Regions from separate parts of the Desulforamulus ruminis DSM 2154 genome, predicted to be linked through region 2. Evidence: riboswitches for the same ligand, from Rfam matches in the RefSeq annotation. Region 2 holds a riboswitch; the other holds the start of a gene.
What was found. Region 2 has a riboswitch for molybdenum cofactor ahead of cobC (alpha-ribazole phosphatase). Riboswitches for the same ligand answer to the same signal wherever they lie in the genome.
Positions count from the first base shown of each region.

Region 1: linked by a shared signal. The riboswitch ahead of DESRU_RS02145 (hypothetical protein) and the one ahead of cobC (alpha-ribazole phosphatase) in region 2 are both predicted to bind molybdenum cofactor.

Region 1 is NC_015589.1:407,574-425,431, forward strand. Features, by position in the region: gene DESRU_RS02095 (1,4-dihydroxy-2-naphthoate polyprenyltransferase) at 1-109, opposite strand, end outside; gene DESRU_RS02100 (response regulator transcription factor) at 438-1,157, shown strand; gene DESRU_RS02105 (sensor histidine kinase) at 1,159-2,559, shown strand; gene DESRU_RS02110 (PD40 domain-containing protein) at 2,629-4,011, shown strand; gene DESRU_RS02115 (hypothetical protein) at 4,279-4,500, shown strand; gene DESRU_RS19675 (thioredoxin family protein) at 4,691-5,029, shown strand; gene DESRU_RS02125 (methyl-accepting chemotaxis protein) at 5,526-7,466, shown strand; gene DESRU_RS02130 (MFS transporter) at 7,859-9,259, shown strand; gene DESRU_RS02135 (DMT family transporter) at 9,454-10,353, shown strand; gene DESRU_RS02140 (LysR family transcriptional regulator) at 10,515-11,414, shown strand; molybdenum cofactor riboswitch at 11,643-11,761, shown strand; molybdenum cofactor riboswitch at 11,797-11,916, shown strand; gene DESRU_RS02145 (hypothetical protein) at 12,001-12,219, shown strand; gene DESRU_RS19680 (helix-turn-helix domain-containing protein) at 12,383-13,030, opposite strand; gene DESRU_RS02155 (molybdopterin molybdotransferase MoeA) at 13,537-14,769, shown strand; gene mobB (molybdopterin-guanine dinucleotide biosynthesis protein B) at 14,829-15,368, shown strand; gene fdnG (formate dehydrogenase-N subunit alpha) at 15,550-17,858, shown strand, end outside.
Region 2 is NC_015589.1:537,660-551,219, reverse strand. Features, by position in the region: gene DESRU_RS02710 (TOBE domain-containing protein) at 200-406, opposite strand; partial or broken gene modA (molybdate ABC transporter substrate-binding protein) at 429-1,175, opposite strand; gene cobC (alpha-ribazole phosphatase) at 1,227-1,874, opposite strand; molybdenum cofactor riboswitch at 1,943-2,085, opposite strand; gene cobC (alpha-ribazole phosphatase) at 2,302-2,916, opposite strand; gene DESRU_RS02690 (DVU_1551 family NTP transferase) at 2,934-4,061, opposite strand; gene DESRU_RS02685 (XdhC family aldehyde oxidoreductase maturation factor) at 4,058-5,104, opposite strand; gene DESRU_RS02680 (DVU_1553 family AMP-dependent CoA ligase) at 5,101-6,438, opposite strand; gene trsS (radical SAM (seleno)protein TrsS) at 6,404-7,810, opposite strand; gene DESRU_RS02670 (DVU_1555 family C-GCAxxG-C-C protein) at 7,807-8,259, opposite strand; gene trsM (DVU_1556 family methyltransferase) at 8,252-8,998, opposite strand; gene DESRU_RS02660 (DVU_1557 family redox protein) at 9,024-9,236, opposite strand; gene DESRU_RS02655 (pyridine nucleotide-disulfide oxidoreductase/dicluster-binding protein) at 9,233-11,557, opposite strand; gene DESRU_RS02650 (molybdopterin-dependent aldehyde oxidoreductase) at 11,700-13,560, opposite strand, start outside.

The DNA of each region.
Region 1 (17,858 bases), 130 kb from region 2:
CCAGGGAGGTGCCGACCACCACCGGTCCCATGGCCGCAGGCAGGGTTTTGGGGCGGATGGCCAGCATCCAGATCTTAAAAGGGTGTGGCTTTTCTATGGGTTGTGACATTTAAAATTATCTCCTTAAAAATAGTCTTGTCCTATTAAATTTGTTTTTGGATAGGCTTTTTCCTTCACCATAGAAGTAAATAAATCTCAAGCCGGGATTATCAAAATACAGAATTACTTATGTCGAAACATTTTACCAACTAGAAACATCGGCTAGTGGTAACCATTATCTGGATGATGGGTTTACCTGCCTGCCGGGTGTTATAATGAAGGGACAGCGATTAACCGAACAAAATGCCTGGTCCGGCAACACTAGGCTGAATGAATGACCAGAACCCTGAAGGACGGATGATTATAGGGTTAATGGATATAAAGGAGTCCGGTAAAGTATGGGAAAGAACCAATTAATTCAACCGGAAGGGACGAGACCTCTGGTGCTTCTGGTAGACGACGAGACCGATTTGGTAACCGGCCTTAGCAACACCTTGACCGAGGCCGGTTTTAGGGTGGTCTCTGCCGGGGATGGCGGGGAGGCTCTGGCTGTATTTAGAAAAGCCCTGCCGGATCTGGTGATTTTGGATTTGATGCTTCCCGTTAAAGACGGGCTGGAGGTCTGCGGCGAGCTGCGCAAAATTTCCGATGTGCCGATCATCATGCTGACGGCCCGGGATGACAGCATTGACAAAATTTTAGGGCTGGAGTTTGGGGCTGATGACTATGTAACAAAGCCCTTTAACAGCCGGGAACTGGTAGCCCGTATCCGGTCCATACTGCGCCGAACCCGGCGGCAGTACCAGGGTTCCACTTTAACCGTAGGAAAGGGCCGGGTTTGCATTCATTTAAACGAACAAGTTGTTATGGTAGAGGGACGGCAGGCCACCCTAACCCCCACCGAACTTGCTCTGCTGATTCATTTTGCCCGCCATCCGGGACAGGTATTTTCACGGATGGCCCTGCTGGAAACCGTCTGGGGTTACGATTTTCCGGGAGACCTGCGCACCGTGGATGTGCATGTGCGCAGACTGCGCCGCAAAATAGAGGCGGACCCTGCCAATCCCACAATTATTTTAACAAGGTTTGGTGTAGGCTATGTTTTGGCTCAGGGATAGAGTGATAAATTTTACCAGCCTTCGCTGGCGTTTGGGGATAAGCTATGCGGTGATGGCCATCCTTGTTACCGCGTTACTGACCGGCATGGCGGTGAAGACGTCCATGACCATTGCTTTAACCTCCCAGCAGGAAAAGGCTCTTTCCGCCATAAACGGAATCACCGACGCCTTTGCTCATTCTCTTACCTTATCCTCGGATCCGGCCCAGTCTGCTAAGCAGTTGGGGATGGCCGCCGGAGGGCGGGTTTTATGGTTGGGCCCGGACGATCGGGTTCGGGTGGATGGCTATGGCGAGGCCGGTTTAAGCGGTCAGGCTTTTCCCCTGCCCTCTCAACTCAAGGATCCGGAGGTCAAGAAAGCGGAGATTTATGATACCGGGAAAAGCTGGGCTGCTTACACATCGGCGCCTTTAAAAATTGCCGGCAAATCTTCGGGGCGCCTTATCCTGGTACAGGACCTTTCGGCCCTGCGGCAGCAATACGTTCAGTTACAGCAGCGGCTTTGGCTGCTCGGGGGGGTATGCTCCATCCTGGTCACCGCCATGGGATTGTTTCTGGCCAATTCATTGTCCAGTCCCCTGGAAAGGCTGACCCGGGCCATCGGGCGTATCCGGGCCGGAGAACTGCACCAGTCGGTTCCTGCTGCCGGCAGCCGGGAGATGATCTGCCTAGCAGAAACTTTTAATGACATGGCCGCCCGGATTGCCCAATTGGATGAGCAAAGGCGCGCTTTTATAGCGGACGCGGCCCATGAACTTCGGACTCCCCTGGCTTCCCTGCAGGCCCTGGCCGAGGGCATGCAGCAGAACTCATCCCCCCAAACCGGAGAATTGGAGGCCTTTGTTCGCCAGACGGAAAGACTGGGCCGTTTAGTGGGCAGTCTGCTGCTGCTGGCCAAGCTGGATAACCCGGAGCTTCAAATAATACCGGTGCCCATAAAGGCCGGCAGCCTCTTGGAAGAGGCCCTCTGGGTCATGAAGCCTCTGGCTGCAGAACGTCAAGTTAAATTAGAAATGAAAGAAGCGGGAGAAGCCTGGATTGAGGGGGACCCGGACTGGCTGCACCAGGCTTTGGTGAATGTTCTCGGCAATGCGGTCTACTACACGCCTACAGGCGGCCGCATCGGTATACAAACCGAGATAAAACAAGGCCAGGTGCATGTGGTTATTGAGGATTCAGGAAAAGGGGTGCCCATGGAGGTTTTAACCCGGTTGGGAACCCGCTTCTTTCGTCCATCCACTGCCAGGGAACGGAGTTCCGGGGGCTCCGGCCTTGGACTGTCCATTGTTAAGGATATCCTCCGCCTGCACAACGGCAGGCTGGAGTTTGCGTCTCCTCCGGGAAAGGGTCTGACCGTTCGCCTAATTATCCCGGAAATTTCCCCGCCGGATCAAAATTTGTAACAACTTCTTAACATTTTGTAACAGGATTGCAAAATGAATGTGTTATAACTGGAGTAAGGAGGTTGAGTAATGATGAAAAAGAGCCCATTGACCCGCCCCATCATTCTAGGAGTGGCAGCCGCGTGCCTGATTGCTGCGGTGATCTGGTTAAACCGACCTTTGCAACTCCCTTTTTTCAATCAATTTAACTCAATAGCCCAGGCACAATCCAAAGATAAGCCAAAAGCCCCTTCCAATATGGAGGCTCCGGATGTAAATCCTGCGGCTTTTAAAGATCAAGGGCTGCTTGCCTTTATTTGGAAGGATCTGCTGTACGCGCTGGATGGCAGTACCGGAGAGGTAAAACAACTGACGGAAGCCGGCAAAGCCTATCAACCCGCTTGGTCCCATGATGGTGAGTGGCTGGCTTTTATCCGGATAAGCGATGCAAGTTCCATGACCGGTCCTCTCTGGTTGGTACGCAGGGACGGCACCCAGGCCCATCAGGTCCAGGGATTGCCCGAATCGGTGATGCCGGAGAGGTTTTCCTGGTCTCCTGGGGACAATGTTCTGGCGGTAAGTGCTGAAGATGGTCTTTGGCTGGTGCCCACAGAGGGGGAACCCCGCCGGCTGGTTCCGGTATCCAGCGGATATCCCAGTTTCAGTTGGTCCCCGGACGGGAAGTCCATCGCCTATAATATCACCCTTTCTTTAGAGGATCCCGATCTAGACAACAGGAAGGATGTCCTTTATATTGTGACTGTGGCGGATGGCAAAACAAACAAATATCTGGAAACAAATGCCGGCATTCAATTAGTGGGCTGGCAGCCGGACGGCAAGGGACTGCTGTATTGGTTTAACCCTTCCCGTGGGGCTTCTGTGGCGGCAGACGGTCTGGAACTATGGAGCCTCCAATTGGATGAAAAGGAGCCCAGAGCGTTGACCAGCGGGTTAACCTACCGGCAATGGCAGTCCTTTTCGCCCCAGGGACAATTGCTGACCGTGGCCGGGGGGGACCGCATTGTCTGGTCCAACAAGAACCTGGCCCTTGTGGATCCTAAGACAGGAAAGGTTCAAAATATACCCAACCCCAAGGGCTGCGTTGCATTGGATCCTCAATTCTCACCGGACGGTAAAAAGATCGCTTTTGTTGCCGCCAAAGACCTTGGCAGCGGTGTGTGGGGATTTGAAAAGACCGAGGATATTGCCAAATGGGTGGATTCACGCACCCTTTATATTGCCAATGCCGATGGGTCTGACGCCCGGGCTTTGGAGACGGCGGGAAAAGGGGTTTTTCAACCCTTCTGGTCCAAGGATGGAAAACATCTTTTGTATATGAAGGATAATGTTCTTTGGAGTATCGAGGTGGAAAATGGAAAACCGGAGAAAATATTGGGCCCAATTGATGATCAGGATTTATTCGGTTTCTATGGTTTTGTCTCCTATTACAGTCTGGTAAAAGCTTTTAAGTAAAGCTGCAACTTTTAACGGCGGAAGAGAGGGGGAGCTCGCTCTTCTGCCGTTTTTTTATTTTCCCGGGCCTCGAAAAATGAATACTGGAGACCCTTTAAATAAAGGATTTTTTGTAATTTGGCCATTTGGACATAGCTATTCTTTATAACCCTATAAACATGAACTATTTTACAAAGGACCCGGATGTTTTTATAATGTGTATAAATTTTTGTTTGTGCAAGAACGAACGATTACAAGGCCTAAATTATAAAAAATGAGGTGAACAGGATGTCCGATAGAAAACTTTTGGAATTGCGTATAGAGCTGGGAAGAGAGCGTCTGAGGGATATTGCCAAAGATTGCGGCGAAGGCAATCAACGGGTGGAGAGCTACCAAAAAAGGCTGGATAAACTGATTCGCCAGCTTAATCAAAAAAGTACTTCAAAGGTTATGGCTGATTCTAAGAGAATGACAGGTAGAGAAAAAGACCGGCAGTTGTATGGTTTATAGTTAAATTTCGCTCAATTGCTTATGGTGGAGAAGCTATAAAATCTTTTTGACAATTATCTCTTATACCGGGTATAAGCATGATGTATTTTACATTATCCTATGTAATTTCTATAATTTACATAGTGAAGATAATAACATACGCAATGCGGCGGCTAATCTGATCAAGGCCCGTGAAGCAGGGGGTGAATCAATGGGTTATGAAACATTCCAACGATTAACCATTGAAAATTTTGATGCCTGTACCTTTGATAGCGATACTCCCTCGCTGGTGTTTTTTGCTGCGGAAAGATGCAACATTTGTAAAGAGCTGCTGCCCATTATGGAAGATTTTGTTGAGTATTATGCGGGCAGGCTAAATATTTATTATGTAGACGTAGATAAATATGCCGAGCTGCACAGACGCTTTCAATTAAGAGGGATTCCCCAGTTATTGATTTTTAAAGAAAATGAATTCAAGGATCGTATTGGCGGCTTGCATGAAAAGGAAGAGATTATGGAAACCATCGACAGCATCATTAATAAAAATTGAATTGGTTTTAAACTTGGGTAAAATCCGTTGCGGATAGGATAAAGCCTCCTGGACACTTCCGGGAGGTTTTGTAATATTCCAGTTAAGGAACTAGGATCAATGGGTTAAATGCGCAACAAATGATCCTGTAAAAGGGAATATCCTAATCTGATCATGGGTGTGGTGATTATATTATTTGGGACGGTTATTATTATTGGCAACCCTAAGGTACTAGTTGATTTACGGAATAAATAGGGAGGAGGGGAATCATGAGTCAATGCCCATGAAGTTTAGAACGCTGCAATTGGTTGAACAAAATGAATGGGGAGAGTTAAAACAGTCCTATAAAATAACGTAGTATGGTTCCGGCAGGATGAAATATTTAAGTAAATAAAGAATACCCGCATTTAGGCCTGTGACAAAACCTAAGGACAAAAGCCCGGGGCAGGGGGCTTTTGTCCTTAGGTTATTAGGGAAAGCCAAGAGGATTAAAAGGTAGCTGGAAGGGGTTATACATATGAGAAATTTTTTTACGATTAAGAATAAACTGATAATCATTTTATTAGCCGTGGCCTTGGTTCCCGCCATTGCATCCACCATTTATCTGGCACAATATTCATCCAAAATCGTTCAACAGGAGTTTATTAATAACACCAATAAACAAATTTTACAGGTAAACAATGCCATTAGTATTTTTTTTCAAAGTGTTAGTGAGAACTGTAAATTTTTCTCCATCAACGATACCGTGAAAAGGGCCGATACCACCATAACCTCTTACTTGGATAACCCGGGAGGAGCGGACGGACTCATCCAAATGACGCCTTCTTTAAGCAGCGGCTTGGAGAAAGAGATCTACAATATTTACTCAACCTTTGCGGAATCCCATCCCAAGACCGCTTATGTATATCTGGCCACCGTTGATGGCGCGTATACTCAATGGCCCGATGGAAAAATAATGAGCCAATATGATCCCAGAGTAAAACTCTTTTACAATACCGCCATGGAAAATAAAGGGCAGGTCACCCGGACAAAACCTTATTTTTTCCCCGCAGATCAGGTTTTTCTGGTTAGCACGGTAACCACCATTACCGATTCCACCGGCCAGGTTGTGGGCGTTCAGGGATTGGATGTAAGCCTGGAAAGTATAACCGATATGATTAAAAATATAAAAATTGAAAAGACCGGCTACATTATGGTGACAGACGATGAAGGAACCATTATCGCACATCCTAAAAAGCCTGAAATGAACGGCAAAAATTTAAAGGATCTAAAAAATGAAAAATTAAGTGCTGCTCTGAAAATGAACACAGGAGATTTTGAAGCAACCATTGACAACAAAGATTGTTTTGTCAATATTTATACCTCCGGGGAGACGGGCTGGAAATTCATGGCCATTGTGGAAAAGGCGGAATTAATGGATAAATTCGGCACTATGGCAAAAAATCTATTTTTATTGTTAATGATACTTTTAGTGGGAATTGTTTTCATGGCTGTGGTGATTTCCAATAAGATATCCAAACCAATCATCGCTTCCGCAGAGTTTGCCCGTGAAATTTCCAAAGGAAACCTGAAGGTAAAACCCATAGAGATGAAACGAAGTGACGAAAATGGTGTCTTGATCGATTCCTTAAACAGTATGAGGGAAAACCTTAAGGAGGTAATTCAAGGCTTACAGGTTTCTTCCGTGGATTTAAGTGAGTCCGCTAAACAATTGGCCAACCAATCCCAACAGACTTCCGCAGGCTCATCGGAGACTGCAGCCACCGTCAGCGAAATCGCCGCTACCATCGAGCAGGTGGCCAGTAACATACAGGAGGCGGCAGATTTGTCCGAAAAGGTTTCCAAGGAGGCGGAACAAGGTTCCGGCGGTGTTGAGAGAATCACCGGTCAAATGGAAACAATCTCCTGTTCCAATAAAGATGCTGCCCGAGTGGTAGAAGAACTGGCGGAAACATTAAATCATGTTAATAAAATTGTATATTTAATCACCAATATAGCGGAACAAACCAATTTACTGGCCTTGAATGCAGCCATAGAGGCAGCCCGCGCAGGAGAGCACGGCCGGGGCTTTGCGGTGGTTGCCGATGAGGTAAGGAAACTGGCCGAACAATCCGCCAACGCCGCCAAGGACATTACTGAAATCATTCATCAGGTTCAATTGGAGTCCCAGAAAGCGGTGGAGGCCATGACCGAGGGAAGTAAGCAGGTAAAAGAAGGGGTCCTGGTTGTAGAGGAAGTGGGCAACAATTTTAAGGGAATTACTGATTCCATTGAATTACTGGTAAAACAAATTCAAGGTGTTGCATCTGCAGCGGAACAGGTGGCTGCAGGGATTCAAAATGTTTCTGCCACGACAGAGGAACAAACGGCTGCCATGGAGGAAATATCCGCTGCCAATGAACAACTCAATCAAATGGCCAATCATCTAAATCAAATGGTTGAAAAATTTACTTTATAAAGTCTTAACAGTGGGGTCCCTGCCCATGTCCGGTGACCAGCCAAGGTCACCGGACATTTCATATTTTATGCCATAAAGAAATGTCGTAAAAAGGAAAATCTTATGTTTTATTTGTAAAAATTGAATAAACAGGATTAACGTATATTTGTTTTGCTTATACGGGGTATAATCACCAAGTATTGTACAGCAATTAACATAATTTTTATAATTAAAGTAATTAGTGAAGGTAAGAACTTACACAATAGTAGAAAGTGTCGAAAAGAGTCAGATGCACGACCGATACGTTGTCGGCTGGGTCTGATTTGGACAAAGGAGGAGTGACTGAACGTAATAAGATATACAGAGGTGAAATGGATTGTTCCGTGGCATGATAATAATGAGGAGGTCGTTATATGGCAGGAGGAATTAGCAATTCCACCAGTGGCAACAGTTATATGGACAATGCCAAAATGGGTAAAGAACATGTTAAATTTTTAATCTTACTGGCACTAGCCTATGCCTTTGATCAAATGGATTTATTCACCTTTTCCTTTGTAGCTCCGGCGCTTACAAAGCACTGGGGAGTGTCCATGGAGTGGATCGGAGTTGTTAACTCAGTAACCTTTGTCGGTATGCTTTTTGGCTGCTGGTTCGGCGGCTGGGCTTCGGATAAGTATGGACGTAAAAAGACATTCTTATTTTCTGTTATCATTTTTTCTACTTTCTCCATTTTAAATGGTCTGTCTCCCAATAAAGAAATATTTATGGTAGCTAGAACAATGACCGGTTTCGGTGTCTTATCAATGGTTGTCGTTGCCATGGTTTACATTGTAGAAATACTGCCGGCCGCCTCCAGAGGGAAATGGCAGGCCATTTCCCTGGCTACCGGTTTGTTAAGCATTCCGCTGCTGGGTCAGATTGCTCAGATCCTCATTCCGGCCAGCCCGGATGGTTGGCGCCATGTGTTTTACATTGGCGGATCCGGGTTCATTATTCTATACTTGGGTACCAAATGGTTAAAAGAATCACCCCGGTGGCTGATCACCCAGGGAAGATATGAAGAGGCGGAAAAAGTAATTCAACATTTTGTACCGGATGTTAAAGTGGATATGAGTGTCGAGATCGCGGCTCATAAGGATACTAATGCAGAAAAAGCCCAAGAAACCAGCGGCCTCGCCATGATTAAAGAGGTGTTTGGCAAAAAGTATCTTAAGAAAACCACTGTGCTTACCAATATGGTTATCTTTATCACCGTAGGATATTTTATCTTCTTCGGCTGGATGCCTACTTTACTAAACGAGTATGGATTTACCATGGAAGACGCCCTGTGGATGAGCGCCCTAGTATCCTTTGGAAGCCCCATTGGTAACTATATCGCCGCTTTCTTTACCGATAAAGGCGGCAGAAAGGTTCCCATTGTTGTCTATAGCGTGGCGGTAGGGTTATTAACCATTGTTTTCGGTACGATCAAAGCTCCCCTGATAATTGTCTTTGTGGGATTTGCTGTAAGGGTATTGATGGACGGCGTGTTTGTACTGATGTGGTCTTACCTGGCCGAAGCCTATCCCACCCATATTCGGAACAGCGCCACCGGCTTCATTTACAGCTTAGGGCGGATTATGACTTCCGCTGCCATGCTGTTGGTGCCCATTATCTTCAAACAATTTGGCTACGGTGTATTGTTCGGTGTCATTGGCGCCATGTTCCTGATTGTAGCTGTGGTTACCGGTATTTGGGGCGAGCGTACTGCCGGTAAATCTCTGGAGGAAATTGCCGTTGAAGCAGCGGAAGAAGCGGCCCCGGCTAAAGCATAAAAAAAAATGTTTATCCATGTTACTGCTCCCCATTATAAAGACCGGAGAAAGACATGCCGGGAAATTAATTGGCGGGCTTAAAGTAAAGCAAGAAATTGAAGCGTTGGTTTGAACGAAGAATAAATGGCTGAGATAAAACCTCCTGGGTTCCAGGGGGTTTTATCCATACTTTTCATGTAAGGGTGGGTTCTGGAGTGCCATTAAAAGGCTATCTTTATGTAATTTTGTCTGCCATAGCTTCAGCCCTTCTTCCGGTTTTTTATAAACTGGGGTATCACATGCAGGTTACGACGGACACACTTTTGGCTATGCGTTTTTTTATATCGGCAGCGATTCTGATGACCCTTGCCGTTGCCACCAAAAAGATTCAATGGGCATCCCTAAAGCCCTGTTTGGGCACTCTGGCCGTACAGGCAGTTATTTATTTTGCAAGTGCGGTATTTTACATATTGGCTACCAAATATATGTTGGCTGCTGTAGCCAGTATGTTATTTTACGCTTATCCGGCCATCGTCCTATTGATTATGACCCTTTATTACCATGAAAAATTATCCGTGAAACGCCTTATATCATTGGGTTTGGTGATCCTGGGCTGCTTAATGGTGATTAATCTATTTAGCCAAGACTTTGATTTAAACTGGCAAGGGATTGCTTGCGGGCTGATGGGAGCCTTGATGTTTGCTATATATATCATCAGAGGTCAAAAAATCAGCAGGGAAATAGACCCCGTTACGGTGATTGCATGCATTACGACGATTTGCTCCTTATTTGTGGTGCTGATTTTCCCTCCGGTAACCATGTTTACCAGTCCATTGACTCTCCCCCAATTTTTAGTGGGTTTAGGGTCGGCGGTCTTTTGTACGGTTCTGGCCTTAACTCTTTATTTAATGGGCTTGGCAAAGTTAGGAGCGAGCCGGACATCCATCATCAGCACCATTGAACTGGCCTTTACCATCGGGTTTGCTTGGCTAATTTTAAGTGAAAAACTTTCAGCCGTACAATTGCTGGGCAGTGCCAGTATTATTGCGGGGATTATCATATTACAAACAGAAACAGAAGAGGTACCGGAATACAGCAAAAAACCTTCCATATAAAAAGACATCCTCCCGGGGTATAATAATATTAGAATTCAAAAAATCCCATGGACGGCTGCCAAATAATATTCCGACATTTTGAAAGAACAAAAGGAACTTTCATTCATAGGGCAGATATAGTATGCTTTTTAAAATATGTTTTTTAGAATTGGGGTGATGAGATGCGTTTAGAACAACTCTATTATCTTGTTGAGATATACCAATCAAAGACAATTTCCCTGGCTGCCGAACGGGCGCATATTTCGCAGCCGGCGTTAAGTGCGGCCATAAGTAAGCTGGAAGATGAATTAGGGGTTCATCTATTAAAAAGAACCAATCATGGCGTTTCTCCCACTGAAATAGGAGAAACCATTATTCAGAAGGCCAAAGAAATCATTGAAAGTGTTGAGGAAATTAAGCAAATTGCTAAAAGCAACGACCTGGAACTGAATGGCAATATTTCAATAGCGGTGGAGCCAGGCGTCAATATTACCATTATGCCGGAGGTTCTTACGAATTTTAAATACAATCACCCCAAAGTAAACATATTTATAAAAGTGGGCGAGTCCAATAATATACTTCGGGATATCCAATCGGGTAAAGCAGATTTTGGTGTGATTTTAAAAACCGATGAGCTTATACAGGCAAAAGACGTCAAGCTAAGAGAACTATTTGTAGATGAACTGGTATTAATTGTCGGAAAACAAAGCCCCATTTCAGGCAAAGAATCCATTACCCTGAAGGAAGCCATGTCCCAGCCAATTGTTTTATACAATACAGAGTATGTAACCAATTGCGGGATATCCAGTATCTTAAGGAAGCACGGCGATCTTGACGTTTTATTTCGGGTAGATAATTTGGAAATGTTGGAAAAGGTACTGCTACACCGGGATTGTGCCGCTTTTATTCCTAGATTTATGGCTGAGGAATACGGCAGATCCAATGAGATCGTAACCGTTCCCATTAGTGATGTCCCTCTGGATATTACCATTGCCATTATATGGTCCAATCGCCACCATTTATCAATGGTAGAGAAAGAATTGATTAAGGGGATAAAGTCCACCTGCTGTGATGTAAATTAGAGCAAAACAAAACCGAGTCAGCGAAGACTCGGTTTTGTTTTGCTCTTTTATCCGCCGGATTATAAGGTGCTTAAATAAATTGTCGATCCTAATCAAAAATTGTTATTTTTTTCAGGCAATATAAAAAATATAACTGTTGCCAGATGTGTCTTTTTTTGCCATAATGGAAATAAGTATAACTTATATTATGCGTATATAAAGTAATTCATTGTAAGACATGAAAAAATTCCTTAATATTACCTCCGAGCCTTTGAACCTGTGATATGAGATTATGGTTCCCCGGCCGTTAGGGTTCATCTGGAAACGGATGTGCCTCCCGTGTGGAAAGGATGGTAGGTTTATTTAGCCATGCCGTAACCGCACATTTGTGTGCGGTTCTTCTATTTATAGCGTTCTCCGAGCCATAGTGCCTAATGCGTAATGTGATGGTGTTATGGCCGTATAAGGGTTAATCGGGAAACGGGTTAGCCTCCCTTTGGAAAGGAGAACATTCCACCTGTTACTAGGGTTGGTTTGTGCTGCTTTCTTTAAGGCACCCGCCAACCTTAATTTTTGTGTGGGATATAACTTTACGGCCGGAGGCGACATGATGACAACAGAGATTCAGGATACAGAAGCCATTTTAACCTTATCTTTAGTCATTGCAGATATGGCCACGCTAATCAATGATGATATTTTGAACAAAAATATTATTAACGTGACCAACCAGTTGGTTTGCAATGCCTCAGAGAAACCATTGACGAAAGATTTTTATACTACCATGGATAGTTTAGTAAATTTATTAAAACAGTACAAGACTAGTTAATTAAGTTTTGCCGGTCGACGACATAATGGACCTGAGAACGAAAGGCTTATTCGGGTTTGTAATTTATTATCGAACCTTTTATTTTAATAACAGTGACCAAAAGAAGGCTCCGTTTTAATTACCGGAGCCTTCTTTTGGTTAAAGTGTACTGCGGGATCAGGTATTATTTTTTGTCGTTTTTTAGTTTTTGCTGCTGTAATTGAGTCCGGGCTTGGGCGAGAATTGTTTCCGGAAAGGCGTATTTAAATTGTATTTTAGCCCACTCTCTATAAGAGGGGCTAGCGTTAAAGAGAATTTCCAGGATGTTTTTCATTTCTTCAAGTTCTTTTTCGTCCGCTTCACCCGGTAGGATCTGCTGGACAAAAGATGATATATTTTCTGCCGAGATATCGGTAGCCTGCTTTTGCTTTTCCAACCGCACCTCAAGCTCTTCTCGAATAGCTTCCTTTCTTTGCTCCAACAAGTCAGCCTGAATTTGCAGGTGATGCGGCAGACTTTCCTGCAACGGTAGCCGGTGGTCAACCAAGAAGCTGTAATAGGAATGAACGGAGGGCTGGCTGTTTAGCTGTTCTAACAATTTCTTCATTCTATCCTCAGGAGATGTAAACATTTCTCCTTCGCCAGTCTTCAACCATGATTCTGAGACACCATACCGGGCACAAATATGTTTAAGTAAAGAGTCGGATGCTTTTTTAGAAGCGTTTTCGATGTTTCCAACATGGCTTCTATCGATGCCTAAGTCCTGAGCCATCAATGTCTGTGTTAAACCAAGAGTTTCTCTTATTAACTTAAACCTCTGCGAAATATTCATGTACATTCCTTCTCAGAAACATTTTTTCAATAATCATAATTCTCAGAAACATATTATGATTGACTTGCTTTCTCAGAAGCATTAAACTAGCTATAAATAGGTTAAAAATACCAACTGCTCCCATAACTTTATTGCCTAGAATCGACGGCGGCAGTCCTTCGATACCGGGAGAAAGGAGGGCGAGAGCGGATTGGGGGTTTTGGTAAGGAAGCTTAAGAAAATTTATTGCAAAACCCCTAAAAATAGAAGCATAAAAATTAGGGCAGATGAAAGCCTGCCGTGCGAATGATCTATATCATTAAATGTTGACATGTTTTCTTACTGATATTAACAAATTTTAAGTTTTGTGACAAGAGATTATGAAAGAACATTCTTTAATGTTATGCTAAATCCTTTTAGAAGTTTGGCAAGTAAAAGATTGATTTGTTTATGGATTATGGATTACCCACCAATAGCTTTAAACTGGATTTAAAAGGAGAGAAGCTAAAATAAATGGGGGAGCCACAATGTATAAGGAAATACCTCTTGAAGAAGCATTAGCAATTTTACTAAACTACACAAAGCCCATTGGCTTCGATGAGGTTGATATTATCGACGCTTTGGGACGAGTTTTATATGAGAATGTTGTTGCCGGTTTTCCACTCCCTCCTTTTGACCGGTCTCCTTTGGACGGGTATGCTGTTATGGCTGAAGACACATTCACCGCCAGTAAAGAAACCCCGGTATTACTGAAAGTAAGCCAGAACATCTTTGCCGGGAACATGCCGTCAAAGCCCCTGATATATGGAGAAGCTGCTGCTGTGGCAACCGGCGCTCCGCTTCCCGCCGGAACAAACGCAGTTATAAAAATAGAGGACACGCAGCTTGTGGGAGATCAAGTTTTGATCTTTTCCCCACTTAGACCGGGAGATAATTATATTAATAAGGGCGATGATGTTCTTGAAGGGGAAAAAATACTAGCCAAAGGAATGACCATTACTCCTGCTGTAATCGGTTTGTTGGCATCGATGGGCAAAAAAAGGGTGAAGGTTTTTAAAAAGCCGAAAGTAGCGGTTTTGACAATCGGAGATGAACTGGTTGGCATTGATGAGCCCAGGCTGCCAGGCAAAATATACAACAGCAATGTTTATGCGATTTCCGCTCAGATAGCTGAAGCGGGGGGAAGGGCGGTTCCTTATAGAAATACCGTTGATGACAGGAATCATATTGCCTTTTTGATCAACGACTGCTTAAAGGAAAACGATATGGTAATAACCACTGGCGGGGTATCGGTAGGCAAAAGAGATTATGTTAAAGAGTCGATCCAAATCAGTGGTGCCAATACTTTATTTTGGAAAGTGAATATAAAACCGGGTACACCCATTGTCTGTGGTGAGAACAATGGGCGATTGATCATTGGCTTGTCTGGAAATCCCGCTGCAGCCATGATTACCTTCTATATGCTGATCAGGCCTGTTCTGCAAAGCATCAGCGGCACCCGGCAGGTGGCTCTGCCCGACGTAACGGCGACCATGGAGGAGTCCTTTAATAAGAAAAGCAAGCAGCGGCGTATGTTAAGAGCAAAAGTTTGCTGGAAGAACGGTGGTTATTATGCCGTTCCCTGCGGGACGCAAAGTCCGGGAGCTTTAAAGTCAATGCTGCACTGCAATGCACTGATTGATATACCTGGAGGGAGCGGACCGTTAAATATTGGGGAAAAAGTAAAAGCCATATTATTATCCCCAAACTATGTTTCGTAAAGGGGCAATCTCTATTTTTTAAATTTTGAATATTTAAAAAATGATTCTGGAGGTGAATTGTGGTGAACATCCCTATCATTACCGTGGTGGGAAAATCGGATGCCGGAAAAACAACCTTTATTGAAAAGCTGATTAAAGAGTTGAAATTTAGGGATATCAAGGTTTGTACCATTAAACATGATGTGCATGGATTTGATATTGACAAGCCTGGAAAAGATACCTGGCGCCATGCCAAAGCAGGGGCGGATACCGTAGTGATATCCTCCTATGAAAAGATGGCCATGATTAGAAATGTTCAGGAGGAATTAACCCTGGACCAAATTGCCCAGATGGTTAGTAGTGATATCGATATTATTATTACGGAAGGTTATAAAAGATCGAATAAGCCCAAAATAGAAATCAGTCGTTTGGAGAGAGGAACAGAACTTTTGTGTACTCCCGATGAGTTAATCGCAGTGGTGAGTGATATGCACTGGAACATCGGTATACCGGTTTTTGAACTTAATGACGCAGCGGGGGTTGCCAATTTGCTTCAGAGCCGGTTTAATTTAAAACCGTTTAAATATTTGGACAATTTAATTAACATCAGCAATTTTTAATTTTTGTATCCGAGATATTTTCTAGTGCTAGTTAAATAATTTGCATTTTTATTGCATTGAAAGAATGGACAGAACCTTATCTGTCCCGGGATATACAAAAGCATAGAAAGGAGTGGGGGATGAGGAACGGCAAGGACAATAACTCAGTTACAATCCCAATAATCAAGGGGGGAACCCATTCATGAGGAGACTAAGCAGGCGTGACTTTTTGAAAAATATTAGTCTTGGAACGGCCGGGCTAACGCTGGCAGCCGGTCCGGCCGCTGCCGAAGAATTTCACAGCAGGACTGCCGGGGAGAAACTACCTGCAAAAATAAGGAAATTAAAAGAAACCTATTCTGTATGTTGTTTTTGCGGCTGCGGCTGTGGGTTATTATTATATTCCAACGAAGAGGGTCGTCTGGTCTTTTGTGAAGGATATGCGGACAGTCCGATTAATGCCGGCACCATTTGTCCTAAAGGAAATGGCATCATTGAAGGAAATACGGTTATAAACAAAAAAAGGAACCGTGAAGCCAATAGACAGCGGGTTACGAAACCCCTTTACCGCGCTCCCAACAGTGACAAGTGGGAGGAGAAAAGCTGGGAGTGGACCTTATCCGAGATTGCCAAGCGAATTAAAAAAACCCGGGATGAATCCTTTGTTGAAAAAGATGAGCAGGGCGTAACGGTAAACAGAACCACCGCCATAGCCCACACAGGTGCTGCGGCTCTTGATAATGAAGAGATTTACTTATTGCACAAAATGTACCGGGCCTTGGGCGTCATTAATATTGAACACTGCGCCCGTCTCTGACACTCGTCCACGGTAGCCGGTCTGGCTCCCAGTTTTGGACGCGGAATTATGACTAATCACTTTACTGATTATAGAAATGCCGATGTAATCTTAATCATTGGTTCCAATACGGCGGAAAACCATCCCATGGGCATGAAATGGGCCATGAAGGCCAAGGAAAAAGGGGCCAAACTCATTGCCGTTGACCCCAGGGCCAGTAAATCGGCCAGCATGTGCCATGTCCATGCGCGTCTGCGCCCGGGTACGGATATCGCCTTTGTTAACGGAATGATTCACTATATTATTGAAAATGATCTCTGGTTTAAAGAGTATGTATTAAATTATACCAATGCAAGTTTTCTGCTAAATCCGGGATATAAGTGTGACGAGGGTATCTTCTCCGGATTGACCGAAACAGACGGAAAACTTAGTTATGATACCTCCACCTGGCAATACCAAATGGAGGGAGAGGAAATTAAAAAGGATCCCACCTTACAGGATCCCAATTGCGTTTTCCAGGTTCTTAAAAGGCATGTCAGCCGTTATGATATTAAGACAGTCTGTCAAATTACCGGAACTCCAGAGGACACCTACAGAAAGGTCTGCGAGATGTATGCCGCCAGCGGCAAGAGGGACAAAGCCGGATGTGTCATCTATGGCATGGGGATAACCATGCATTCCGTGGGTACGCAAAATGCCAGATCCATTTGTATACTGCAGCTTCTTCTCGGGAATATGGGCATCCCCGGCGGTGGGGTGAATGCTCAGCGTGGAGAACAAAACGTTCAGGGTTCCACGGATATGGCCATGTTAAATCACTATTTGCCCGGTTATCTGGGGATGATTTATGCCGCCAAGCACAAAAACCTGGCACAGTATCTCGAGGTAGAAACACCTAAAACCGGTTATTGGTCCAATAAGCCCAAATTTTTAATTAGTCAGTTAAAAGCTTGGTTTGGCGAAAAGGCCACCAAAGAAAATGATTTTTGTTATGACTGGCTGCCCAAACATGACGGTAAAAACCGCTCGTATATGAGTTTGTTTAATTATATGGACGAGAAAAAAATCAAAGGTTTTATTGTAGCGGGACAGAACCCTTCTGTAGGAGGCCCGTCTACGGTGCAGGCCAACCAAGCCATGGAAAACCTGGATTGGCTGGTGGTTCTCGACATTTTTGAAATTGAGACGGCGGCCTTCTGGCAAAGGCCGGGAGCAGATCCAAGTAAAATTAAGACTGAAGTATTTTTACTGCCTGCGGCCATGTCCTTTGAAAAAGAAGGTTCGCTAACCAATGCCGGGCGATGGGTACAATGGCGTTATAAAGCGGTCAATCCGCTGGGAGAAGCAAAGTCCGACCTCTGGATTGTTCATAATCTCTTTAAAACCATTCGTAAGGAATATGAGAAGGGCGGTAAATTCCCCGAGCCAATTTTAAATATGGTATGGGATTATGATAAGCCTGGTGAAGAAGAGCCGGATATTCACAAGGTGGCTGCTGAAATTAATGGTTACGAAGTAGCCACTCAAAAAGTGCTGCCCGGTTTTGCCAAGCTGGCGGATGACGGTTCTACTGCCTGCGGCAACTGGGTTCTCAGTGGCTATTGGGCGGAGGACCCGGAGGCCAAAGTGCCGGCCTGCCAGCGCCGGATTAACAGAGATCCGTCGGGTTTGGGCGTGTTCCCGCAATATGCCTTTTCTTGGCCGGCCAACCGCCG
Region 2 (13,560 bases):
ACACATTAGACAATAGTATACAAAATATTTACTATATGCGTCGCAAGCATAAATGCAGAAATAAAACAAAGGCTAAGTGCGCCATGATTATAGATGCAACAAAAAAATGTTTGCTATATGCATCATAAATATAAATGCAAAAACAAACACCAAGGTCATATTATGGATATGAATATCTTTTATATAATAAGTAATGGCACTATTCTTTCATAATCATAACAGAAGTTGCTTTAACCATAGCCACAACTTCATCACCCTCTTTTAATCCCATCCGGTTGACAGACCCTGTTGTAATCAAGGCACAGATCTCCGGACCGCCGATGTCCATAACCACTTCAGAGGAAACCGTATCGGATTTAATGGTCTTAATCCGGCCCTTCAATAAATTGCGGGTGCTGAGCTGCATTTTTACCACTCCTTCGCTTTATTTAAAGCAATGCATTTACAAAATCGTCCTCATAGGAGGGCGTAAGGAACTTCCAAAGGATATGGGGCCTTTTTGCGCCCTGCCCCTGTTCCGGCCTGGTAAACCCATACTTTTCAAGGGTTATTATTCCTTCCTCCGAAGCAATATATTCCAAAAACTTTTTAGCCGAAATATTTTTTTCAGCATATAAAGGGAGGGCTGCGGTAACCATAACCGGCTCATAGGCGGCCTGGGGGATTCGATAATAGTCCAAACCGGGTGTTGCTTGTATATCGGCATACCAGGCAAATCCCGCATCGGCCTCTCCACCGGCTACGGCCTCAACTACCTGTTTCACGTCATCAACAAAATATTGTTTTTCAGTCAAGACATCCCATAGACCCAGGCGAATCAGCATCTCCTTGGCATATCTGCCGGAGGGCGCTTTATCTGGAAAGGGCAGGACGATGTTTCTAAATTGATCGGTAGTTAAATCGGCCAGATAATTCATGGTCAAGCCCTTTTTCAGCATGACCACCATTTGATTGCCCACCAGACTTTTCCGGGAATCAGGCAGAATGAACCCTTTATCTGCCAACCGGTCTATTTCTTTTTGTCCCGCAGAGATAAAAAGATCTACCGCCTGGCCCTTTTCAATGTTTCTGCTTAAAACTCCTGAAGGACCGAATTCAACGGCAATATCAAGGCCGCTGTTCTTTTCCATAAACATTTTTCTGATGTCCATCAGCGCATTCCGGAGAACCATGGCCGCTGCAACTGTATTTTATTTTGGGCTGTCATCGATGATCCCCCCTACTAATTAATAGGGTACCCGCCTGAATATGCGGTTAAATACCCTCAGCCGGTAACCAAAACTTCCGTACCATATGAGATTCAAACAGCCGTAGTCCTGGGTAATTTTAAACAAACTCTTTAAGGGGATATCCAGCAGATGACACAGTATCACCCGGTTAATTCCGGCATGTCCTGTAATGACGAGATTCCCTTTGGTCCCATTGAGAATTTCATGATAGGCCGTCACTGCCCGATGGCTGCAATCAGCAAAACTTTCTCCCCCGGGAGGCCGGTAGTTTTCAATATCCTTGCCGCGATTTTTAAATTCTGTAGGATATTTTCTTTTAATCTCTTCAAATGAGCGGCCATCCCATTCCCCAAGATTGATTTCCCGGAGCTCCTTGCGGGCCACCGGGTTTATTTTTTGTTTTTCAGCAATCATTTGGGCTGTTTTTAAAGAACGCTGCAGATCACTGCAGAAAATATGAGAAATACGCACGCAACTCAGTTCCTGCCGCAGACGCTCCGCCTGTTTTATCCCTTCTTCGCTTAACGGCCAATCGGTTTGACCTAAAAAAAACCCGTTCCCTCTAGGATTGGTCTCTCCGTTTCTTATTATGTAAATTAACCGCTGTTCCATTTTTTCTCCCTGCTTATCGTCTGTTATTTGCACAACAAAAGATCTCTGCCTGATATAAAAACAAAAAACCGCTGTCAAAACAGCGGCTTACATTGACGCTAACAAAAAATTCTTTGCTTCCTTTCCATCAGGGAGGCTTAAAGGTTTCCCTTTTAAACCCTTTGGGCCGCTCATTGCCCCGGTATACCGTTCCATGGCACAAAAGAAGTGCTTTAGGAACAGCAACTCGGAAGATAGCCGGCAGTTAACAACCACACAGCCCTTTTTTATAAAGATATACAAATCAACACCCATCGTCAATAAAAGTCAGCGTATTATTTTGTATACTTCAGATTCATGATCATATGTACGTCCCTAAGAGGATGGTAAAGTAAATCTTTAGAACGCTATTTCTATCAAATAATTATCGAACTATAACTAAGATTATTCTACATAAAAGCTTAAATCCCTCTTAATCTCTTTAAACAGGAATCATCCTGTATACCTGATTTAGTTTTTTTAGCCGATAACCAAAATTTCCGTAGAGAATTAAATTTAAACAACCGTAATCCTGGCAGACACGAAAAAGGTTTTGTATAGGCATTCCCATCACCCGGCAGAGAATTAACCGGTTCACCCCGGCATGCCCTGTAATTAAAATATTTCCTGAGGTGGAACCGAGTATTTCCTCCAACTTGTCCAAAATCCTTTGGTTGCAATGGGCAAAACTTTCCCCTCCGGGAGGTTGATAGTTGACAATGTCTCTGCCCCGGGCTTTAAACTCTTCCGGATACTTCCGGTTGATCTCTTCAAAGGAGCGGCCTTCCCATTCTCCCAAACGGATCTCTCTCAGTTCCGGGCAAATGACAGGCTGGAGGCCATGTTTGGCGGCAATGATTTCCGCCGTCTGTACGGAACGCTGTAAGTCACTGCAGTATATGTTGCTGAACCGGATACAGCTTAGTTCCTGCCGCAGACGCTTGGCCTGATTGATTCCTTCTTCATTGAGGGGCAGGTCAATCTGTCCAATAAAACGTTTGCTGCCATTGACAGCAATCATTCCGTGGCGGATCAAATAAATTAGCCTGGGTTCCATAGCTTATCCCCTTTTGTTTATCCTCGTGGTTCCATGGTTTCAATGGTAAAACCCAGAAGATTTTCAATTCTTGCTTTGATTGCAAGGGCATGATTTAATCTGCGGTTTATATTCTTCAATATTTCCGGTTCTGCGGCAAACCGTTTTTGCTTCTCCTGAAACCGTTCCTCCAGGGGGATCCTCCGGACTCCTTGCACCATTTTGTCGGCTAAGAAAAGGATGGCTCTTTCATCAATGGCAGCATCCGCCTCCGGTCCCAGGTCCATATGCCCGGCAACAATTTCAGCCACCGCATGATAACCTCGTTCCCGGAGTGTATCGGCCCCCACCCGGGCGTGGTCCGGCTTCCCTTTGGCCAGGTCATGCAGCAGCCCCGCGGCTTGAATTAAGTCAAGATTCAGCCTGCACCCGCATTGGTTCAACATCATTGCCCATTTCCGGGCAAGCTGTGCCACCGCTCGGCCGTGCTCCACAATTCGTCCGTCAACCTTTAATTCCTCTAAAAGATCCATACATTCCTGAACCGCAGGAACATATCCCCTTTTAAACCATTGTACCGCTCTTTGATAGTCCTCCGGAGTGTCCATATCCAGCAGCACCCCCGGGTCTGCGATTTCAATATCCAGGGCGTCATCTTCGTATTGGTTCAGCAGGGCTCTGAGTCCTCCCTCCCCATGCCAGGAGAGAATATGCTGGGCATAGCGGGTGGAAATAATGGGCGGATGACCCCGCTCTCCATTAAAACAGGGATAGATAATCCTTTTGCCGCTCTCTGCGAAAATCGTAGTTAGGTGCTGCACGGTTTGCCAGCGCACCAACGGCAGATCCCCCGGCAGCAGAAAAAAGGCTTCCACTTTCGGTTCCAAACTACGGACGGCAGCTCTTATGGAGGAATACATCCCCTCTTCATACTCATGGTTCATAATTGTGGTTACCCCGGATGCTTCCAGTACCCGGGCAATTTCCTCGGACCGGTGCCCCAGTACCACCCGGACGTCCTGAACGCCTGCCTCCAGAAAGCTCCCAATGGATCTTTCAATCACTGTAGCCTCGCCTAAAGGCAACAGGGATTTTAAGCGGCCCATGCGGCTGGAAAACCCCGCTGCCAAGACCAGGGCGGCAAGGTTCGCCGCAGTGCCCGTCAATTCTGCCCCGCCCTTACTTTGATCAGCTCCGCGGTTATACTGACGGCAATTTCCTCCGGTGTTTCCGCGTCAATGTCCAATCCAATGGGAGCATAGACCTTGGCCAATTCCTCGGCGGAAAACCCTTGCTTCTTTAAGGCCCGGTAAAGGGTATCCCGCTTCTTCTGGCTGCCGATCATACCAATATAACAGGCAGTGGTTTTTAAAGCCTGGGCCAATACGGTTTGATCATGGGCATGTCCCCGGGTCACAATCACCACATAGCTTTCTTCATTAATCCCCAGGTTTGTAAAGGCCTGTTCAAAGTTTTCCAATACCACTACACGGTCGGCGGTTGGAAAACGTTCCCGGTTGGCAAATGCCGCCCGATCATCCAAAATCACGGTTACAAAATCCACCATGCTGGTGAGCAATGCCAGTTTTTGGGATACATGACCGGCGCCAAAAATATAAACCGTGCCGTAGGTGTTGATGGGTTCCAATAAAAAACGGTTTTCTTCCAGGACAACCACCCGGGGATATTTTCCCTTGGCCGCCCCCGCCAGCCTTTCCAGCCATGCAGCAGGGCCGTTAAAAAGCCCGGTGATGGAACCGGTGTTTTTAATCAGAAAAGCTTCCGCCCCCTGATCCTTTTTTCTCTGGGACAGAGGCGTCACTAAAACCGTCTTTTCCCCGGTTTCAATGGCCTTGATAATGTCCTGGTAAAGGGTGTGCAGCAGGGGGTCCGCCGCATCCAGGTATTCCACCAGGATTTCCATTTTGCCACCGCAAATCATACCCATTTCTCCGGACTGGGCTCCTGTGAGATTAAACTGGCGAATGATGGATTCCTTTGTCTCAAAAATATCCTGGGCCATTTTTTGAACCTCGGCTTCCACCAGGCCGCCGCCAATGGTTCCTACAATGGATTGATCCTGCCGGACAATCATTTTCGCTCCGGCAGTCCTTGGGGAGGAGCCTGACTGGGTTAAGACGGTGGCCTGCACAAAACACTCCCCATTTTTTATAAGTTGCCAAGCGCTCCGGTACAGCTTCTTCATCATCTTTCTTCCCATCCTCTCCTGTCTATAATGCTCCTTTTTACAGCCCGAACTTCTCCGGAGCCCTCTTGCTCCAAAATTCCCGGTACAATTCCCAGCTTCCCCTGCTGCAGGGCCATCTTGATAAGGGGAATGGTTTCCAAAGCCCGGTAAATCTTCTCCTCCAGGAGATCACGGTTACACCCCGCCGCTAGTTTAACCTTAATTTGCAGTTTTTCCGATCCTTCTTGACGAAGTATTACCGCTTGGAAATCCGTAAGGTCTTCCAGTGGAAAGAGCGCTTCATCTAGGTCTTCCATGGTTATGACGCCACCTGTTAGCCGCCGTTCGCCTTCCAGACGGCCCTTCACAAGTTCCAACCTTTTTAAAGAGGTGCCGCAGGGACAGGGCTCGGAAATAAACCGGCCCTGATCGCCGGTACGATAGCGGATTAAGGGCATCCCTTTCCGGGTCAGGGTGGTAAAAACAATTTCACCGGTCTCCCCCTGGGGAAGTGGCTCCTTAGTCTTTGAATCAATGATTTCAAAATAAAGATCCGCTTCCCTTAGATGACAGCCGGCCCGGGCCTCACACTCCACTCCGCCCCCCAGGCCCATTTCCGTCATCCCGTAATGATTGAATACCCGGCATCCCCAACTACGCTCCAGTTCATGGATAATGGCCCGGGGAACATGATCGGTACTTAACAGGACACTCTTCAGTTTAACCGGCAACCGGCCTCCCTGCTCCTGGTACCGGGCCAAGGAAAGCACCTGGGTGGGAATACCCACCAGAGCATCAATCTCTTCTTTTTTTAGGATCTCCAGGGTTCGGCCCGGCTTCCGAACCAGCCCGTGGGGGATGCCTTTGGCTCCCATTTGCTGCAACCCCCTTACCAACAGATCGCCAACACTGCCGGGCCGTTCGCCCGGCAGCAGAATCAGCACTTTGTCCCCGGGGTTCACCAGGGTGGACATGCCCTGCTGAAAAAAATCGATGGTCAGCCCTTGATCCTCCCGGGTAAAGTACAGCCTTTTCGGCTCCCCGGTAGTTCCTGAAGTCTGCAGGGTCACCACCCGGTCAATTTGATCCTGGGAAACACAAAGAAATTGCAGCGGGTTTTGATGAAGGTCCTCTGCCGTGGTGAAAGGCAGTCGGGTTAGCTCTGCCAGGCTGGAAATGTTCTCCCCGGGCAAACCGGCCAGGGATTTCCGGTAAAAGACGCTGTGGTTGCGAGCCAGTTGAAGGGTTTCCTGTAATTTTCCAAGCTGGTATGCTTCAAGTCTTGCTTTGGTTAAATGGGCCCCGGTTACCCCTATCTTATCAGCAATCCAACGGTGTAAAGGTGTTATTTCCATGACCGGACCTCCTGTCTCGGTATAGAGGCCGCCCCAAAGGATCGGTTAAATTGTAGGCACAGAAAGGGATCAGTTTACCCTGGGGAGACAGTACATGAATGCAGCAGTCCCTTAACCGTTCCAGGTCCAGATTCCAAACATCCTGAAAAGCCATGCCGGAAATACTGAAGGAGTGCGTGCGGATCCGCTCCAGGAAAGCATCCCACAGGGCAAAACCTTCCTCATGGCCGCCAACATTGGCAACGGTGGTCACCCGGGGCGCGGACCAGTGTGCAGCGACAAAGTTCCGGGCTTTCCTGGCCCCCTCTTCAGCTATTTCCGGCTTGCCGCAGCAGCTCTTGGCCACATGTTTGGACCAGGACCGGAGTTCCCCCCCCGGCATCAGTACAAAGTTGCCGTGGAAGGAACAAAGGGAATTTTCGCATCCCGGCGGTTTAAAATTCTCCGTCTTGATACGTCCTTTGCTCTGCCCGGCAATTTCCCGGATCACCTCGGGAATGGTAATGCGGTCTTCCTCTCCGGGCGCTTTGGGGTAGCGCCCGAAATAGCTGACCGGCTGGAAATGCACACCCCGCACAATGGGCAGATAATCCAGGGCCCGTTCAATAATGGCCCCTATATTATGGACATTGACCCCCGGCACTAAAGTTGGCACCAGAATCACTCCCAGGTTGTACTCGGCACAATGTTTAATGGCCAGCATTTTTTCTTTAACCAGGGGCCTGCCTCTTAATTTTTGGTAAATATCGTCCTCAGTCCCGTCAAATTGCAGAAATACCGAGGTTAATCCGGCATCCTTCAGCTTTTTAACATAGGCGGCCTCCGCAGCTAAACGTAAACCGTTGGTGTTAAGCTGAATAAAAGAATAGCCCATGGAACGCCCTAGGTCGATAATCTCGGGCAGATCATCCCTTAAGGTGGGTTCTCCCCCGGACAGTTGAAGGTTATAGGGCCCGCCGGCTGCCAGAATGGTTTTATACCAGTCCCCGATCTTTTCCAGACTGGGATCTCGGGCCGGTTCACGGCCCGCATCGGCAAAACAAAGAGGGCAGGTGAGATTGCAGCGCTGGGTTACCTCCAGCAAAACCGTACAGCTATGCTGCCGGTGTCCGGGACAAAGACCGCAGTCAAAGGGACATCCCTTTTCCACCTGGGTAAAACAAATTTTGGGCTGGGAAGGAACTTTCGGTCTGATCCAGGAGAGATAGTCCGGCTGCCCGCGCCAGAGTATCGCTTCAAAGGAGCCATGCTCGGGACAGCTTTTGACCAGATAGATTTTGTCCCCCCGCATCACCTTCTCCGCGGGGATCCTTTTAAGGCACCGGGGACAAAGACTTTCGGTGCGGTCCAGGGAAGTTCCTTCACCCCTCATTCCCGGGCCTCGTCGAAATCAATTTCGTTATTGATTAGAATCTCCCGGACCTTTTCATAGGTGCTGCTCACAATATTGCCGCATTGAACCGACACCACTTTATACTGAAGATCTTCACCTAAAATATCCTCGCAGTTAATTCCTCCACAGGAACTTCCCACTTCTTCCTTAAACCAGTCCACCAATTCATTCACCATGATTTGAAAACGGGGATGCTCATTTTCCCCGGGCGTTCCTTTGCCGGCATATAACCCCAGTAAACAGGCGCCGCCGGTCAGAGCCCCGCAGGTCTGGCCGGAAAAACCCAACCCCCCTGCTAAACCGGACATGGCTCTGATTAAATCCGGATTATCCTTACCCTGGGCTTCCAGGCCCAACAACAGCAAAATCTGGCTGCAGTAAAAGCCCTGTTGCGCCAGTTCAAACATGCGAAACATTTGTTCAGACATGAGGCCCCTCCCCCTTCTTGCGGGCAATTAATAAGAAATACCCCGGTTTGGATTTTGCGATCACCTGTTGCAGCCACCGGCCATCCGCTGTTCCGGAACTGGCTTTACTCCAAAAGTTCTCCAGGGAACCGTGGGTCATAATTAACTGGATGACCAAATCTTTCAATACTTGAGAATGATCTTCCCATAGGACCCTTTGAAAGCCCGCCTGATGAAGTTTTTCCTCCACTCCCTGGCGGGACATGGCTCCGGTCAGGCAACTGGCCAGAGGCAGACTGCGCAAGTCCCCGATGACTTCCGCATGGCGGGCATAAACATCCGTTACAATCAACCACCCTTCAGACTGCAAAACACGGTGACACTCCCGCAAAGTCTGTTCCACATCCTCCATTACCGATAGTGTACACTCGGCAAAAATGCCCTCCATTTCTCCAGTCCGGAAGGGCAAACTTTCCCCCTGGGCCTGTATCAAAGACAGCTCCGGGTTTCGCCGCCGCCCAAGTTCCAGCAGCAGCGCCGATGGATCAACCCCGGCGGCCTTAAGCTGATATTGGTTTATTAAGTGCTCCACCGTGGCGCCGGTGCCGCAACCCACGTCCAGTACAGAGGCTCCGGGGCGAAAATCACAGAAGCCAACGGCCCGGTCCGTTAAGGTAAATCCCCCGGGGCGAATGATTTCCCCGGTGGCCTGGCGCAGGGCACTGCCTTCATAAACTCGGCATTTCTCCCCAGTGAACATGATTTCTCCTCCCCCCAGGGTCCAGCTATTTATCCTCCAAGGATTTCTCCACCTCGGCCATCTTTCCCAGTACCAGTTCTTCGGGTATGAAAACAAGGCCGCATTTAGGGCACTTCAACAGTTCCACGGGGAATTGGCTGCCCATATAGCTGATATTCACTTTGCCCCGCTCCATGAACACCCCGCATTTCACACATTCCCAGTTCTTTTGCTCCGGTTGATTCTGTACCTGCTTCATGCTTCCGCTTCCTCCATAATCTCCATTCTATGACAATAGGTATTATGGACCACAAAGCCATCTTTCCGGGGAGTGTATTCCACCCAGTAAGTAACACTGACCGGCTTGTAGTAGGCCAGAAAATGACCGGTTTGGTGGTGATACATTTTCTTGCCTGTCCGTTCTGCGAACTCAATGACTCGCTGAAGATCTTCAACTAAAATCAGTCTATCTTCCATGAGCTCTCGAATCTTTTCGGAAATGATTAATGGAATGGTCTGGTATCCTTTTTCCTCGGCCACGGTCTCTCTCCATACCTCTTTCAGCAGTTTATTTTTTAATCGGGCCCGGTTTTCCCGCCTTTGGGAATAGCTTGGTCCTTGGCGCAGGGACGGATCCTTTGCATCCCCGCCATAAATTAAATCCAGCAGATGCAGCGCGGGCTTGCCTCTGGCGGCAAACCGGTCCCTACACATGGCACAGTAGGTAACATAGTCCGCATCGCTTTCTTCCGTGACCCGTTGGGTTACCTCTTTGGCCAGTTCAGGATTGGCAAAGGCCATGAGGCCTCCAAAACCGCAGCACTGGGCCGTTTCCCGGCTTAGGGGTAGCTCTTCGATTGGGCAGTTCATCTGCTGCAAAAGCCCTCGGACACTGTCATGAATGGTCTTTTCGTGTCTGGTGGTACAGGCGTCATGGATGGCCAGACGGCCAAAATCCCTGTCCGGTAACTCCGGCAGCCCGAATTCGTGATAGATCTCCCACAGGGACAGAAGATTGATTTCCGGCAAATAAGTCTTATAGATATGATAGCAACTGGAACAGGCTACAATCACCCGGGGTCTATCCATTTCCTGCCATTGCTTTACAATTTCCTGTATACCGGCCTGAAAAAGGTCCTTTTGGCCGACCCATTCCGCCGGAGCACCGCAGCATCGCAGCATAAGTCCCACTCCACCGTCAAGCTTTTCCCCCAGATAAGTATAAACCTTCTCCATATGATCCGGAGAAGAGGCGCTCAACTGACAGCCGGGAAAAAACAGGTACCGGCTGCTCCCTGTGCCGGGCTGGTTTCGGGTCAGAGCAAATTTCTTGCTGTTGCTGAACTCCATATCCCGCAGGGGAAAATCATGGGCCGAAGGAGGCATTTTACCCCTTGCCACCATTCTCTCCCGGGCGCTTTTAATCACTTCTCCCATATTCAATCCCTGAGGGCAGACCTCGGCGCAGAGTCCGCACAAGCTGCAGGAATTAATCATTTTATTGGCATGATGTATCCCTTTAACAATGGATTCGTTATTGTAAATCTCCCGCAGATATCTTTTAGGATAACCTTTATAGTGAGCCAAATAGTCGCAAACTTTGACACACTCCAGGCATTGGCACTGCAGACAGCGATCGGCTTCCTGCATGGCTTCGTGCCGGGTGTAAAACTGCCCCGGGTGGACCATGGGAACCGCCGCCAGCGGTTCTACCCCCCCCACATTGGTGTACAGGCGGGTGGTAAAGGGACCTTCATGATCCCGGGAGGCAGTAAGGGATACCCCCTGTAAATAGCGGTCTATGGAGATGGCGGCCCGCCTTCCGTCGGCCACCGATCCAACGGGGGAATAGCGTTCCCCGGCGGCCCGCAGTCCGCCGCCGGCAAAAACCCCCTCCCGGCTGGTGGCAAAGGTGACCGGGTCCACCTCAATTTTTCCCTGGTCATCGCTTTGCAAATCAAAGGAATGCCCTTCGGCCCCTAAACCCAGGTAAACGGCATCATATTCCTTACACAGGGTGGTCAGCGCAATATCTTTGCCAACCTCTTTATTTAAAAGGACTTCCACACCCAGTTTATTTAAAATCGCCAATTCATCGGTAATGACTTGAGGCGGCAGGTAGTCCTCGGAAATTTCCCACAGACGGCCCCCCAGGCGCTCCCCGGCTTCAAAAATAACCACCCAATAGCCCTTTTTAGCCAGGTCAAAGGCTACGGTTAAACCGCTTAAACCGGACCCCGCAACCGCTACCTTCTTATTTTTCTTGGGCAGCGCCATCATTTTGGCGGGGCCGGCGTCAGTAATTTGAACGCAGGCCTTTTCCAGAGCAGCAATGGCTATAGGATCTCCAGCCTCCTTGCGCTTACAGAAATCCTGACAGGGGTGGTCGCAGATTCTGCTCAGGATACCGGGAAAAGGCATGGTTTTTTGCATAATTTTATAAGCCGCAATAAAATCCCCTTTAGCCATTTGGGCTATAAAACTCCTGGCGTCCACATGAATCGGACAGGCGGCGGTGCAAGCCGGGGGATGTTCCTGAATACACTTGTCCTCCAGTTCCCTCAGTTCCTTTTGTTCCATACTCCCCCACCCCATTCATCTTCTCTCTCGCAGAAAACTAAAAAAGAAAACTTGGCTTCCGCCAAGCCTATTGGCGCAGCGGAAGCCTTATTTTGCATTTGTATCCTTTAAATCATTTAGTATAGATGATTATTTTTAACCTTTATTTAAGAGCATTCAACCCCGCCAGCACCTTCTCGGGCAAAGCCGGAAGTTGGGTAATGCGTACCCCGCAGGCATTGTAAATGGCGTTGGTAATGGCCACATGAGGAGAGGTTAACGGCAATTCACCCACTCCGGAGGCTCCATGGGGTCCCAATTCCCTGGGAGTTTCTACATAGAGAATCTCAAGGGCGTCGGGAATATCCTTAATATAAGGGATACCGCAGTTGGCCATGGTGGTATGTTTCTTCAGATCTTCAAAATCCTCACTAAGGGCTAAACCAATGCCCTGGGCCAGTCCGCCGTAAATCTGGCCGTCCACAGCCAGCTTGTTGCCGATCTTACCCGGGTCCGCGGCCAGCGTCATTTTCACCACCTGAGTTTTACCGGTCTTGGTATCCACTTCAACCTCAGCCAGGAATACACCGTACATGTAGGTGGGGAAGGGATTGCCTTGAGCGTTTTCATCACATTCTTTGCAGGGAGCGGCCCACTTTCCTACATATTTCAGCGGAGTTCCTTCAGCGACCATCTCATCATAGGTTTTATAAGTGCCGTCGGCTTTCTTCATGGCTGCCACCAGCAGATCGCAACTGGCTTTAATGGCATTGCCTACCAGAACCTGGGAACGGCTGCCGCCGGCCGGACCACCGTCCGGGCAAACTCCGGTATCATTTAGTACCAATTTGATGTCTTGCGGCTTAATGCCCGCCGGCCGCAAGGCCTCATGGGCGGTAGACAGGCAACCGATATCCGCTCCTTGGCCATGATCATGCCAGCAGGTAAAGATGGTGACGCCTTCCTTGGTCAGTTCGGCCCAGGCTTCCGCGCCATCGGGGCCATCCAAACCGCAGCCGTATACGCCGATGGACACCCCGACACCCCGTTTCTTCTCGGGGGTAGATTCCTTTTTCGCTCTTTCCTTGGCCTCCAGATACTTGGGCCGAATGGTATCAATCAGTTCCGGCAGGCTAAATACTTCCGGAGGGCTGCCGCTGGGCTGGGTATCTCCGGGACGGTAAACATTTTTGTAGCGCAGTTCCAGGGGATCCATCCCCATTTTCTCCGCCAGCATATCCATCAGCAACTCGGAAGCAAACAAGCTTTGGGGTGAACCGTAGCCACGGAAGGCGGAACCCCAGGCATGGTTGGTGCAGACCGTGCGGCCAATACCGCGAATATTGGGTATGCCGTAGCCGGCGCCAATGAACTGGGCTCCCCGCAGGGTCAGCAGATCCCCGAACTCCGAGTAGGGACCATGGTCTACCGTCCATTCACTTTCCATGGCCAAAATCTTGCCGTCTTTATCCGCACCGTATTTCAGGTTCATAAAGAAAGGTGACCGCTTACCGGTATAGGTAATTTGCTGGTAGTAATTGAAGTTCAGGTAGACGGGTTTGCCCGTGGCCAGAGCGGCAACCCCCAGCAAGGCTTCGATGGTGGGACTGAATTTGTAGCCGAAGGTACCGCCGGCAGGATTCTGGATCATTCTTAATTTCTCCAGTTCAATACCAATGCCGGGCGCAATCATGGCCGCATGCAGGCCCAGACCGATACTCTTGGAATGGATGGTCAAGCGACCTTCTTCATCGAAATAAGCCAGTCCAACATCCGGCTCAATGGGCAGGTGAGGCTGACGTCCTACATAAAAGTTTTCGCCTTCCACCACATAGGCGGCTTTTTCCATGTATTCTTTGGTGTCCTCGCCCTTAGCGATCTTTTGTTCAAAATAGACGTTGGGCGTGCCGGGGTGAATCTCAATGGCATCGTCCGCCATGGCTGCCGGGGCACTCATATAAGCCGGCAGGATTTCAAGCTCGACCTTTACCTTTTCCACCGCCGCCTGGGCGTTTTCCTCGGTG